Regions from separate parts of the Paenibacillus sp. JZ16 genome, predicted to be linked through region 2. Evidence: riboswitches for the same ligand, from Rfam matches in the RefSeq annotation. Region 2 holds a riboswitch; each other region holds the start of a gene.

What was found. Region 2 has a riboswitch for ZMP and ZTP ahead of purT (phosphoribosylglycinamide formyltransferase 2). Riboswitches for the same ligand answer to the same signal wherever they lie in the genome.
Region 1: another riboswitch for ZMP and ZTP. It lies ahead of BJP58_RS06980 (bifunctional 5,10-methylenetetrahydrofolate dehydrogenase/5,10-methenyltetrahydrofolate cyclohydrolase); the one in region 2 lies ahead of purT (phosphoribosylglycinamide formyltransferase 2).
Region 3: another riboswitch for ZMP and ZTP. It lies ahead of rpiB (ribose 5-phosphate isomerase B); the one in region 2 lies ahead of purT (phosphoribosylglycinamide formyltransferase 2).

Annotation. Positions count from the first base shown of each region.
Region 1 covers NZ_CP017659.1:1,584,729-1,588,001, reverse strand. Annotated here, with positions in the region: gene BJP58_RS06990 (TIGR03943 family putative permease subunit) at 1-303, opposite strand, end outside; gene BJP58_RS06985 (permease) at 401-1,411, opposite strand; ZMP/ZTP riboswitch at 1,570-1,649, shown strand; gene BJP58_RS06980 (bifunctional 5,10-methylenetetrahydrofolate dehydrogenase/5,10-methenyltetrahydrofolate cyclohydrolase) at 1,714-2,562, shown strand; gene BJP58_RS06975 (LacI family DNA-binding transcriptional regulator) at 2,859-3,273, shown strand, end outside.
Region 2 covers NZ_CP017659.1:1,406,313-1,409,585, reverse strand. Annotated here, with positions in the region: gene BJP58_RS06140 (PAS domain-containing sensor histidine kinase) at 1-1,099, opposite strand, end outside; ZMP/ZTP riboswitch at 1,353-1,433, shown strand; gene purT (phosphoribosylglycinamide formyltransferase 2) at 1,518-2,678, shown strand; gene BJP58_RS06130 (MATE family efflux transporter) at 3,000-3,273, shown strand, end outside.
Region 3 covers NZ_CP017659.1:3,838,599-3,841,871, forward strand. Annotated here, with positions in the region: gene glyA (serine hydroxymethyltransferase) at 1-640, opposite strand, end outside; gene BJP58_RS17555 (TIGR01440 family protein) at 731-1,315, opposite strand; gene rpiB (ribose 5-phosphate isomerase B) at 1,397-1,861, opposite strand; ZMP/ZTP riboswitch at 1,976-2,057, opposite strand; gene BJP58_RS17565 (low molecular weight protein arginine phosphatase) at 2,149-2,736, opposite strand; gene BJP58_RS17570 (manganese efflux pump MntP) at 2,790-3,273, opposite strand, start outside.

The DNA of each region.
Region 1 (3,273 bases), 180 kb from region 2:
CAGGCCAAACAGCAGCGGCACCGTGAATAACCCGTATACCGTTACGTTTTTGACAAGGCCGGCAGGCAGGGGATGCTCGCAATCACATACCTCTCCGGAATCGCCCGCAAGGGAATGCCACATCATCCCGAATGCAATGAACAACAACGGAACCGGGCAGAGAAGCAGCAGGGTCTGCATATGAGGCGCTAGGTAATATTCGAGCGCATCTGAAGCATTCAGATGCATGATATAAGCGGCGAGAGCCGCAACAAGCAGCGACCGGAGCGTATAGTGAATCCGTATCCTCAAACTGGACTTCATCCTCCCAATCACCTCCAATCTCAAGCGGATACCTGATGATCCTAAACGGTCCCGGTAATCTCGTTTGGTTTTTCGTCAATCTTTCATCCTTAGGCAGCTATCCACCCAAAAGAGCGTTGACGGCTACAGAGCCGATAAAGACAAGGGTCATTACCAGCAGGCTTAAACCGATCACGAATTTAGTCTTGAAGGTAGTCGACAGCATGAGCAAGCTTTTGAAATCCAGCATCGGGCCGAGCACGAGGAAGGATACGAGCGGACCTACGGTAAAGGTGTGCGTGAACGCCGATGCTACAAAGGCATCCGAAGTCGAGCAGAGGGACAGGATGAAAGCAAACCCCATCATGAACAGGTAAGAAGCGGTGGGACCGTTCCCCAATGCCAGCAGCTCTTCTCTAGGAATGAAGGATTGGATGCAGGCTGTCAGGAATGCGCCAAGAACCAGGTATTTGCCCATTTCGATCAATTCGTCTCCGGCGTGGACAAACAGGCTTCTCCAGGTTTTGGGATGCTCGTGCAGCTTGCGTTCACCAACGGCGGAATCTTGTTCGGAAAACTCTTGTAAGGAACGCTTGAGCGGGTTGTTTCTTGAAAAAACATAGACAAGCAAACCTACCGTTATCGCGACTGTAAAAGCCAGTCCCATCCGGCCGATCGTCACTTCGGGATGCGAACGGAAGGCCATGAACGTCGCAGCGAACACAATGGGGTTCAGGATAGGTCCGCTGAGAATAAAGGTTACAGCGATGTAGGCAGGCATCCCCTTAAGCATCAGCCTTCGGACGACCGGGATCATCCCGCATTCACAGATGGGAAACACGATCCCCAGCATGGAAGCGAACAGGACGCCGATGACCGGGTTTTTGGGCGTGATCCGACGCACCCACTGTTCTTTAACGAACAGCTGAAGAAGGGACGACAGCAGCACTCCAAGCAGCACAAAAGGAAGCGCCTCAAGGAAAATGCCCGTAAAAACCGTTTTTACCTGCTGTATGTCACGGCTTGATATTAGACTTGAATCGTTCTGCAGCCATATCGTCAAGACCGGTATCACGAAGACAAGCGGAATCATGAAGGGCAGCATTTTGAAGATTACCGGATATTTCATTCAAGGCCTCCTGGAGCGAATTGTTCTTAGGACATTCTATGCTTGTACCATCGGCAACATACTCGATTCTTGCAAATTAATCAAAAAGATTACGATTTAATAGGTGAACTTCATGACCGGTAGCGCGAAGTCCAAAGTCGTGGTATATTTAAAAAAAGTTATCTGTGTGTTACTGGCGTAGCTTGGGGTACCAAGAGGGAGCACATAGGATCATATGCCGTACGCCTGGGCAAGAGGTAAGGAGACGATTAGTCGCCTTGCCTCTTTATGTTTTTAATACAATGGCGAAGGAGCGGATTAGCATGAGTAAGGAACCCGTAATTTTGGATGGAAAAAAGGTATCCGATGATATTAAGGCAAAGCTGGCGGTGAAGGTACAGGAATTGAAGCAGCACGGAATAACGCCTTGTCTGGCAACGATTCTGGTTGGCGATGATCCTGCTTCGGCGACCTATGTACGGATGAAGGGAAATGCTTGCGAGCGGCTTGGCATCATATCCAAGAAAGTGGTGCTGGAGACCTCGACCTCGACTGAGGAGCTGATCGCCGCGATACAAGAGCTGAACGAGGATCCGAATGTCCACGGTATTCTGCTGCAGCATCCGGTGCCGCATCATATCGATGAACGGGCGGCTTTTGATGCCATAGCCATTGAAAAAGACGTGGATGGAGTAACCACGCTCGGTTTCTCGCAAAATGCGTTTGGTTTTGCCGATTATCCGTCTTGTACGCCTGCCGCGATTATTGCGATTATGGATTATTATGATCTGCCGATCGAAGGGAAGCATGCCGTGGTGGTCGGACGCAGTCCGATTCTGGGTAAGCCGGTATCGATGATGCTGCTCAATCGCAATGCTACCGTTACGATCTGCCACTCGAGAACGAGGAACCTCGGGGAGCTTGTGTCCCAGGCGGATATCGTGGTTGCGGCCGTAGGCAAACCTAATTTCATTCAAGGGAGCTGGATTAAGCCGGGTGCCGTTGTATTGGATGCCGGCTACAATAAAGGGAATATCGGCGACTGCGATTATGAAGCCTGCGCGAAGGTGGCATCTGCGATTACACCGGTACCGGCAGGTGTCGGCCCCGTTACGATTGCTACATTGCTGAAGCATACCGTCGAATCGGCCGAGCGAACCGTGCAAGACTAAAGGAAAGCCACAGACCATTTGTATATGAATTAAGATGCGCCCATGAATAAATCCCCTTCGAATCGGTTCATTCCTAGTAAGAGTCTGGAGCTTGGAAAAGATATGGCTCCTGCCATAATAGGCTTGGAGTCTCCATTTCACGGATGCCTGGACGTCATGGTATAGTTAGGAAAAAGCGAAAACGAAGGGGAGAGATTCATGCACAAACGAAACATGATCCATTGTGCTGCCCAACTAGGAGCTGTGGAGGACCATCTGTTCGTTGCAGCGCCGCAAGCGGCTCCCGGGAGCACCGAATGAAGAACACGATTGCAGATATTGCCAAAAAAGCCGGGGTTGCCAAAAGCACGGTCTCCCGTTTCTTGAACGGAGGTTCCGTCAGCAATGCAACACGCCAAAAAATTGAGCTGGTCATTCAGGAAACCGGTTATATTCCGAATTCGTTTGCACAGAGCTTGAAAGCGAAGAAAACCAGCATGATCGGCACCATTGTACCGCGTCTGGATTCATTCTCAGCATCGCAGACCGTTGCCGGCATGGATGAAGAATTAAGGAAACACGGTTATCAGCTTCTTATTATCAATGCAAGCCAGGACTTATCCAGGGAGATTGAAGCGCTGTATGATCTCGCCAGGCAAAAAATATCTGGCATTATTTTATTTGCGACTCAAGTGACGGATACCCATCTTGCCGCGATTCAAGAGATCGGCA
Region 2 (3,273 bases):
GATAATGAGGGATGATCTCGATATTTTTGAGGGCTGCTTGAACCTTCATAAGGGTAATGATCTGTTCCATAATGGCAAACACGTCGATGGGTCCGCTGACATGAACGCTCTGCGGTTTCGAGAGCACCAGGAGTTCATTGACAATGAGTTCGATGCGTTTGAGCTCCGATTCAATGATTTCAAAATAGAGCTCGTTGCTTCGTTCCGCAGATCGCAGCAATTTTACGAATCCGTTAATCGAAGTTAAGGGATTCCGAATTTCATGGGCAATGCCGGCGGCCAACTGGCCGGCGGTGGTCAGCTTCTCGGATTGCATCACGCGATCTTCTTCCATCTGCTGCTCTGTGATGTCTTTAAAGATCCCGACGGCCGCTTTCTCGCCTTCATAATTTATGATCAACGTGAATCCCGTGACCATTTTCTCCTGCCCGTCCAGACAGCGTATCCGATAATCGACGCTTCCGATCTCTTCACTCTCGGCATATTTTGCCCTGCGTTTCATCAGTTTGTTATGGTGCGATGCGTCGACTACCACGTCGGTTGAAATCCCGAGGACGTCACGGGGATGCGCAGCATTAACAAGTCTGAGCGCGGCAGGATTAACATAGTGGACAATGCCTTTTTTTGTTATGAGTACGGATAAGGGGAGTCCTTCCAACAGCTGCAAAAACGAATTTTCCTTCTCGTTTAGCTTCTGTTCCTTCAGCTCCAGCTGCTTCATAAGTTGTCTCAGCAAGGTTCGATCTTCAAACTGTACCAAGCAGCCACGGAAATTCTGCGCCAGCTCCTCCTTAACGCTGATACGTACACTGAGGTATACTTCACGATCGGATGGATGATGGTAAACATATTCAAACTGGGTTATGGATTGCTGCTGATTTTGAGCGGCTCTTGCGTTCCAAACCACTTGATTCAATAAGGCGCGGATGCTGCTATCTTCTTGTGGCGCCCCGGCAGTTAACTCCTGCTGTGAATATCCCAATAGATCACTTAGTGCCGAATTGACCTTAAGAATCGAACCATCAAGCGATATCATTGCCATTCCGATTACGGCTTGTTCAAAGGCAAAATCATGATTGGGGTTGGAATAGGGCAGCACAGCAAGTCTCCTTTCAAATATCTGACAGGAATGAATTTATCCATATTATATGTTGGACCCTATCATTCATCAATCCTTTAAAGCGATAGATCAATAACGAAATTTCTCGTTTTGGCGATAAATCCACCCTAAGAAGTGGCTTTCGCAATCGCTGAAGGATGCCATCGATATGCTGAAGTCTAAATCCTAATGTCGCCTTACGGTGATATTGCAATTAACGGGAAGATTAAGTATGATTTAAATAACAATGTATAGGTTTATGTGTAACTGGCGTAGCATGGGGGACCATGAGGGAGCACATAGATGACGACGGCCGTACGCCTGGGCAGAGGTAAGGGAAGCTTATTTCCCTTACCTCTTTATTATTTTCTGCTTTTTTTATAAGTCTCTGAAACTACGAAAAGGGGATAAAACAACGATGTTAAAAACGAAGAAAATACTGCTGCTAGGTTCGGGAGAACTCGGAAAAGAAGTCGTGATTGAGGCCCAGAGACTGGGTGTTGAAACCGTAGCGGTCGATCGTTATGCTGACGCTCCTGCCATGCATGTTGCCGATCACAGCCATGTCCTCGATATGCTGGATGGGGAGAAATTACGCGCAATCATCGAGCTGGAGAAGCCGGACCTGATCGTACCCGAAATCGAGGCGCTCGCTACTTCGGAGCTGGTTAGACTGGAGGAAGAGGGGTACCGGGTTATTCCTACTGCCAGAGCTGCGAAGCTTACGATGGATCGTGAAGGGATTCGCCGGTTGGCTTCCGAGGAGTTGGGACTGCCTACTGCAGGCTATCGATTTGCCGATACTTATGAGGAATTTAAACAGGCTGTCCTGGATATGGGCTTTCCGTGCGTGATAAAACCGCTGATGAGTTCCTCAGGCAAAGGCCAGAGTGTATGCCGCTGCGAAGGGGATATCGAGTCCTGCTGGAACATGGCGATGGAAGGCGGCCGCGTGCAGAACGGCAGAGTGATCATTGAGGAATTCATTACGTTCCAGTCAGAGATCACGCTTTTGACCGTTCGCTCCGTCAATGGAACAAGCTTCTGTGCGCCAATCGGTCATATTCAGGAGAGCGGGGACTATATCGAATCCTGGCAGCCGCACAACATGTCCGATGAGCAAATGGAGGAAGCTAAATATATTGCAAGGACGATTACCGACGAGCTTGGCGGATATGGATTGTTTGGTGTTGAATTGTTCCTTGCTGCGGATAAAGTGTATTTTAGCGAGGTGTCTCCGCGACCGCATGATACCGGCTTGGTTACGCTGGTGACGCAAAATTTATCTGAATTCGCGCTTCACGTCCGTGCCATTCTTGGTTTTCCAATCCCGGAGATCGAATTGATAACGCCGGGAGCCAGTCGTCCGCTGAAAGCTGCGCGAGAGCTGGAGGACTACACAATTACCGGTGCCGAGCAAGCACTGGCTGTTCCGAATACGCAGCTGCGCATTTTTGGGAAACCGGTGACCAAGGTTGGAAGACGGGTCGCAGTTGCGTTGTCAACCGCCGGCACATTAGAGGAAGCGCGTTCGCGTGCGAAGCAGGCTTTGGATGAGCTTGCTATTGAGGAAGCCTAATCATTACCGATTCTTAGGGTGGTGCATCCATAATCTTCTGAAAAAAGGTCAACCGATTTACCGGTTGATCTTTTTTTCATTGAAATGATTTCGCGGATCAAAATCCGGTATGAACCGTTCTGACCATAGTGACTTAGTTTTGTTAGTCGTTTTGATGATAAATATGCAGAAATTTATGTTCTTTCATGATAAGATACACAAGAATACAAACGACCCTCACCCATTATAATGTTTTCAAGGCGCTGCTCTATAGGCTTTATAGCGTTATATTATCTAATAAATATATAGAGGAACGTTTAGTGACGGCATAGGAGAATCTACATGAGAGACATGACGCAAGGAAGTCCGATCAAGCTGATCATCATGTTTACGATCCCGCTTTTAATCGGAAATATTTTTCAACAATTTTATAATATGGCGGATACCCTGATCGTTGGGCGCACCATTGGTGTGAACGCACTTGCGGCCGTTGGCTCGACCGGCAGTATTTTGTTTTTTGTCATTGGCTTTGCCCAAGGCTTGACGGCAGGTTTATCCATCATAACGGCGCAGCGTTTTGGCGCCAAGGATATCGCGGGCGTTCGCAAAAGCGTGG
Region 3 (3,273 bases), 2.4 Mb from region 2:
GATTCGGATGAAGACCTGCCGCAACGAGTCCTGCAATATGAGCCATATCGACCATGAACAACGCGCCTACGTCATTGGCGATGGCAGCCAGCTTTTCAAAATCAATAATGCGAGGATAGGCACTTGCACCCGCCACGATCAGACGAGGGCGATGCTTGAATGCCGCTTTGCGGACTTCGTCGTAATCGATAAGGAACGTGTCTTCTTGCACGCCGTAGGCAACGAAATTGTACAGAAGGCCGGAAGCGTTAACCGGGCTTCCGTGAGTCAAATGGCCGCCATGGGCCAGGTTCATGCCGAGCACGGTATCTCCAGGCTTCAAGGCCGCCAAATATACCGCCATGTTCGCTTGGGCACCGGAGTGCGGCTGAACGTTGGCATGCTCGGCTCCGAACAATTCTTTGGCGCGGTCACGGGCGATATCTTCCACGATATCCACACGCTCACAGCCACCGTAATAGCGTTTGCCAGGGTAGCCTTCCGCATATTTATTCGTCAGCACCGTCCCCATTGCTTCCATAACCGCTTCGCTGACAATATTCTCAGAAGCAATCAGCTCAATGTTGCTGCGTTGACGCTTCAGCTCCAAATCCATCGCTTCCAATACAGCCGGGTCACTCTTCCGCAAATGTTCCATCATGTTCATATCCTCCCATAATCCATCGTTATTTTTTCTTGCAAACTTAAAACTACAAGTTGTCATCATTGAAAAAGCGAGTTCTCATTCGAATCAATCGCACAGCGTGGAATCATCCCTCTGCTCGAGTCGGTACACCGCACGTTCTCCGCCGATCAGCTTGGGGCGGGTATAAGCCGCAGTTACGCGCGCCTCCCCGATATAACGCTCGGTCGGCCGGAATGGAACCGCCACTCTCCGCAAATGCATGCCGATCAGCGTCTCGCCGATATCGACACCCGCATGGGCTTCAATCGATTCCGCAAGGCAGGGCTCCTTCATGCTGCGGTAAACTGCAGAAGCCATCGACCCGCCCGCACCCGGAATGGGAACTGCCGCCACTTCCGTCAAGCCCAGCCGCTCGAGCAGCTCGCGTTCCATGACAAGCGCACGGTTCAGATGCTCACAGCATTGATAGGCCACCGCGAAACCGAATTCCGCTTGAACCGCGGCAATGCCCTGGAGAAGCTGCTGCGCCGTTTCAAGAGCGCCGCCCGTACCGATTCGGCGTCCAACCACTTCACTGGTGCTGGCTCCGATGACCAGCACTTTACCCGGGCCTAAATCGGCCGCTTCGGCCAGTTCGCGGACAATACGCGCTGTCTGTTCGTTCAAGGAAACCTTGGAGATATCCGTCATGTCACAGTCCTCCCGATGATTTTTTCACAGAAGATGCTTCAATCCCATATCACGATAGCCGCAGCTGCATTACGCGTTCACTTATCGCGATTCATTCTTCAGGTAACGCTCCTCGATGGCCTTGATCTTGTTCACGCGGCCGACATGGCGCTCGCCATGACTGAAATCCGTCGTCAGCCATGCGCTGACGATTTCGGCAGCAAGTCCGGGACCGACGACACGCTCACCCAGCGCAATCACGTTGCTGTCGTTATGCTCGCGCGTCGCTTTAGCTGAGAACACATCATGTGTCAGCGCGCAGCGAATGCCCGGCACCTTGTTGGCCGCAATGCTCATGCCGATCCCCGTACCGCAGATCAGAATGCCGCGGTCCGCTTCACCCGAGACGACCTTCTCGCACACCGGAAGGGCATAATCGGGATAATCCACGGAGTCGGAACAGCCGCAGCCCAGATCCTCTACCTCGTGTCCAAGACCCCGAATGACTCCCACGATTTCCTCTTTCAGACGAATGCCGGCATGATCCGTACCCAATGCAATTTTCATCTATGAAAAACCCCCTCGTATGTTCGCTTTTGCGTTTTAGCTTGTTTCATTATAACCCAAATCGGGCGCAAAAGACGAAAAAAGAGCAGTCGGCGCACGTATTGTGCTCCAAATGCTCTTTGCCCAGGCGACCGGCCGTATATTCCGATGCTCCATCGTGGTTTCATCCACTTCGTCGCCAGTTACACCGGATCATTTGTTTTTCACCTTCATCTTAAAGCAATACCATGCGAAAGGCAAGTGGCTTTTTAGCCCAATGGCAGGCTTTATATCTCTAAAAGCTAGACTTAGTTATGCCGATCCGCTTCCAGCTTGTCCAAAAGACGGAACAACGCCGTCCGTATCTCTGCGGCCGTGGCTTCATATTCCTCCCGCGAGCCTCCGAAAGGATCGGAGATATCGAAGCTCGGGATGCGCTGACGCAGCTCGATCAGACGCTCCCGGTCACGGTCGCTGACATCGTGGCCCAGAGATCTGGCCAGCTCAAGCGCTGCATACAGACTATCCTGCTCCCGCAGATCGTCCAGCACCCGGCGGTCATCCTCAACAAACTCTTTCAGCGTGTGCATCTTGTCTGCGGCGTGCGGGAACTGCCTTATAGCATACTGCTTATGCGACTGGGTCAGCGTCAGAATCAGATCCGCCCATTCCACCAGGTTCGCGGTCAACGGCTTGGACACCAAGCGTTCCTGGATATCCTGGTCTCGCAGGATGGATTCCGCATGATGGGACACCGGCATTCCGTCCACGGCCGAGACGCCGGCGGACTTCGTTTCCAGCGGAATGCCCCGTTGTTTGGCAAGCTTTCTCAGCATGCCTTCCGCCATTGGACTGCGGCAGGTATTTCCCGTGCAGACAAACAGTATATTTTTCACGGTCCGTTCCTCCCGTTCGTAGGTTCTTTGGGGCTATTGTAACAAATATTGCGTCAAAAAATAAACATGGTGCCAAAGATAACCAAAATCAGTCCGCCCAGCATTTCACCGTACTCCCCCAGCTTATTGCTTACCTGACGGCCAAGCAGCAAACCGAGAATGGACAGCAAACCGCCCACGACCCCGAAGGAAATTACGATTAACAGCACATCATCCACAAACATTCCGAGCGAAACGCCTACCGAGAAGGAGTCGATGCTGACGCTAAGCGAAAACAGCAGCATGCCTAAAAATGCGGTAGGATGTATTCGCTGCCCTTCTCCGCCCCGCAGGGCGTTATACATCATATGCCCGCCCAATAAAAGCAGCAGCCCGCCGGCAGCAAGCCCTGTGACGTGGCCCAGTAACATGCCAACGTAGCGGCCGGCAAATAAGCCCAGCAGCGGCATCAACATGTGAAACAACGCGATCATGAAGCTGATGCCCAGCATATGGCCTAAGCGCATACCGCCTCTCATTCCAACTCCGATTCCAAGC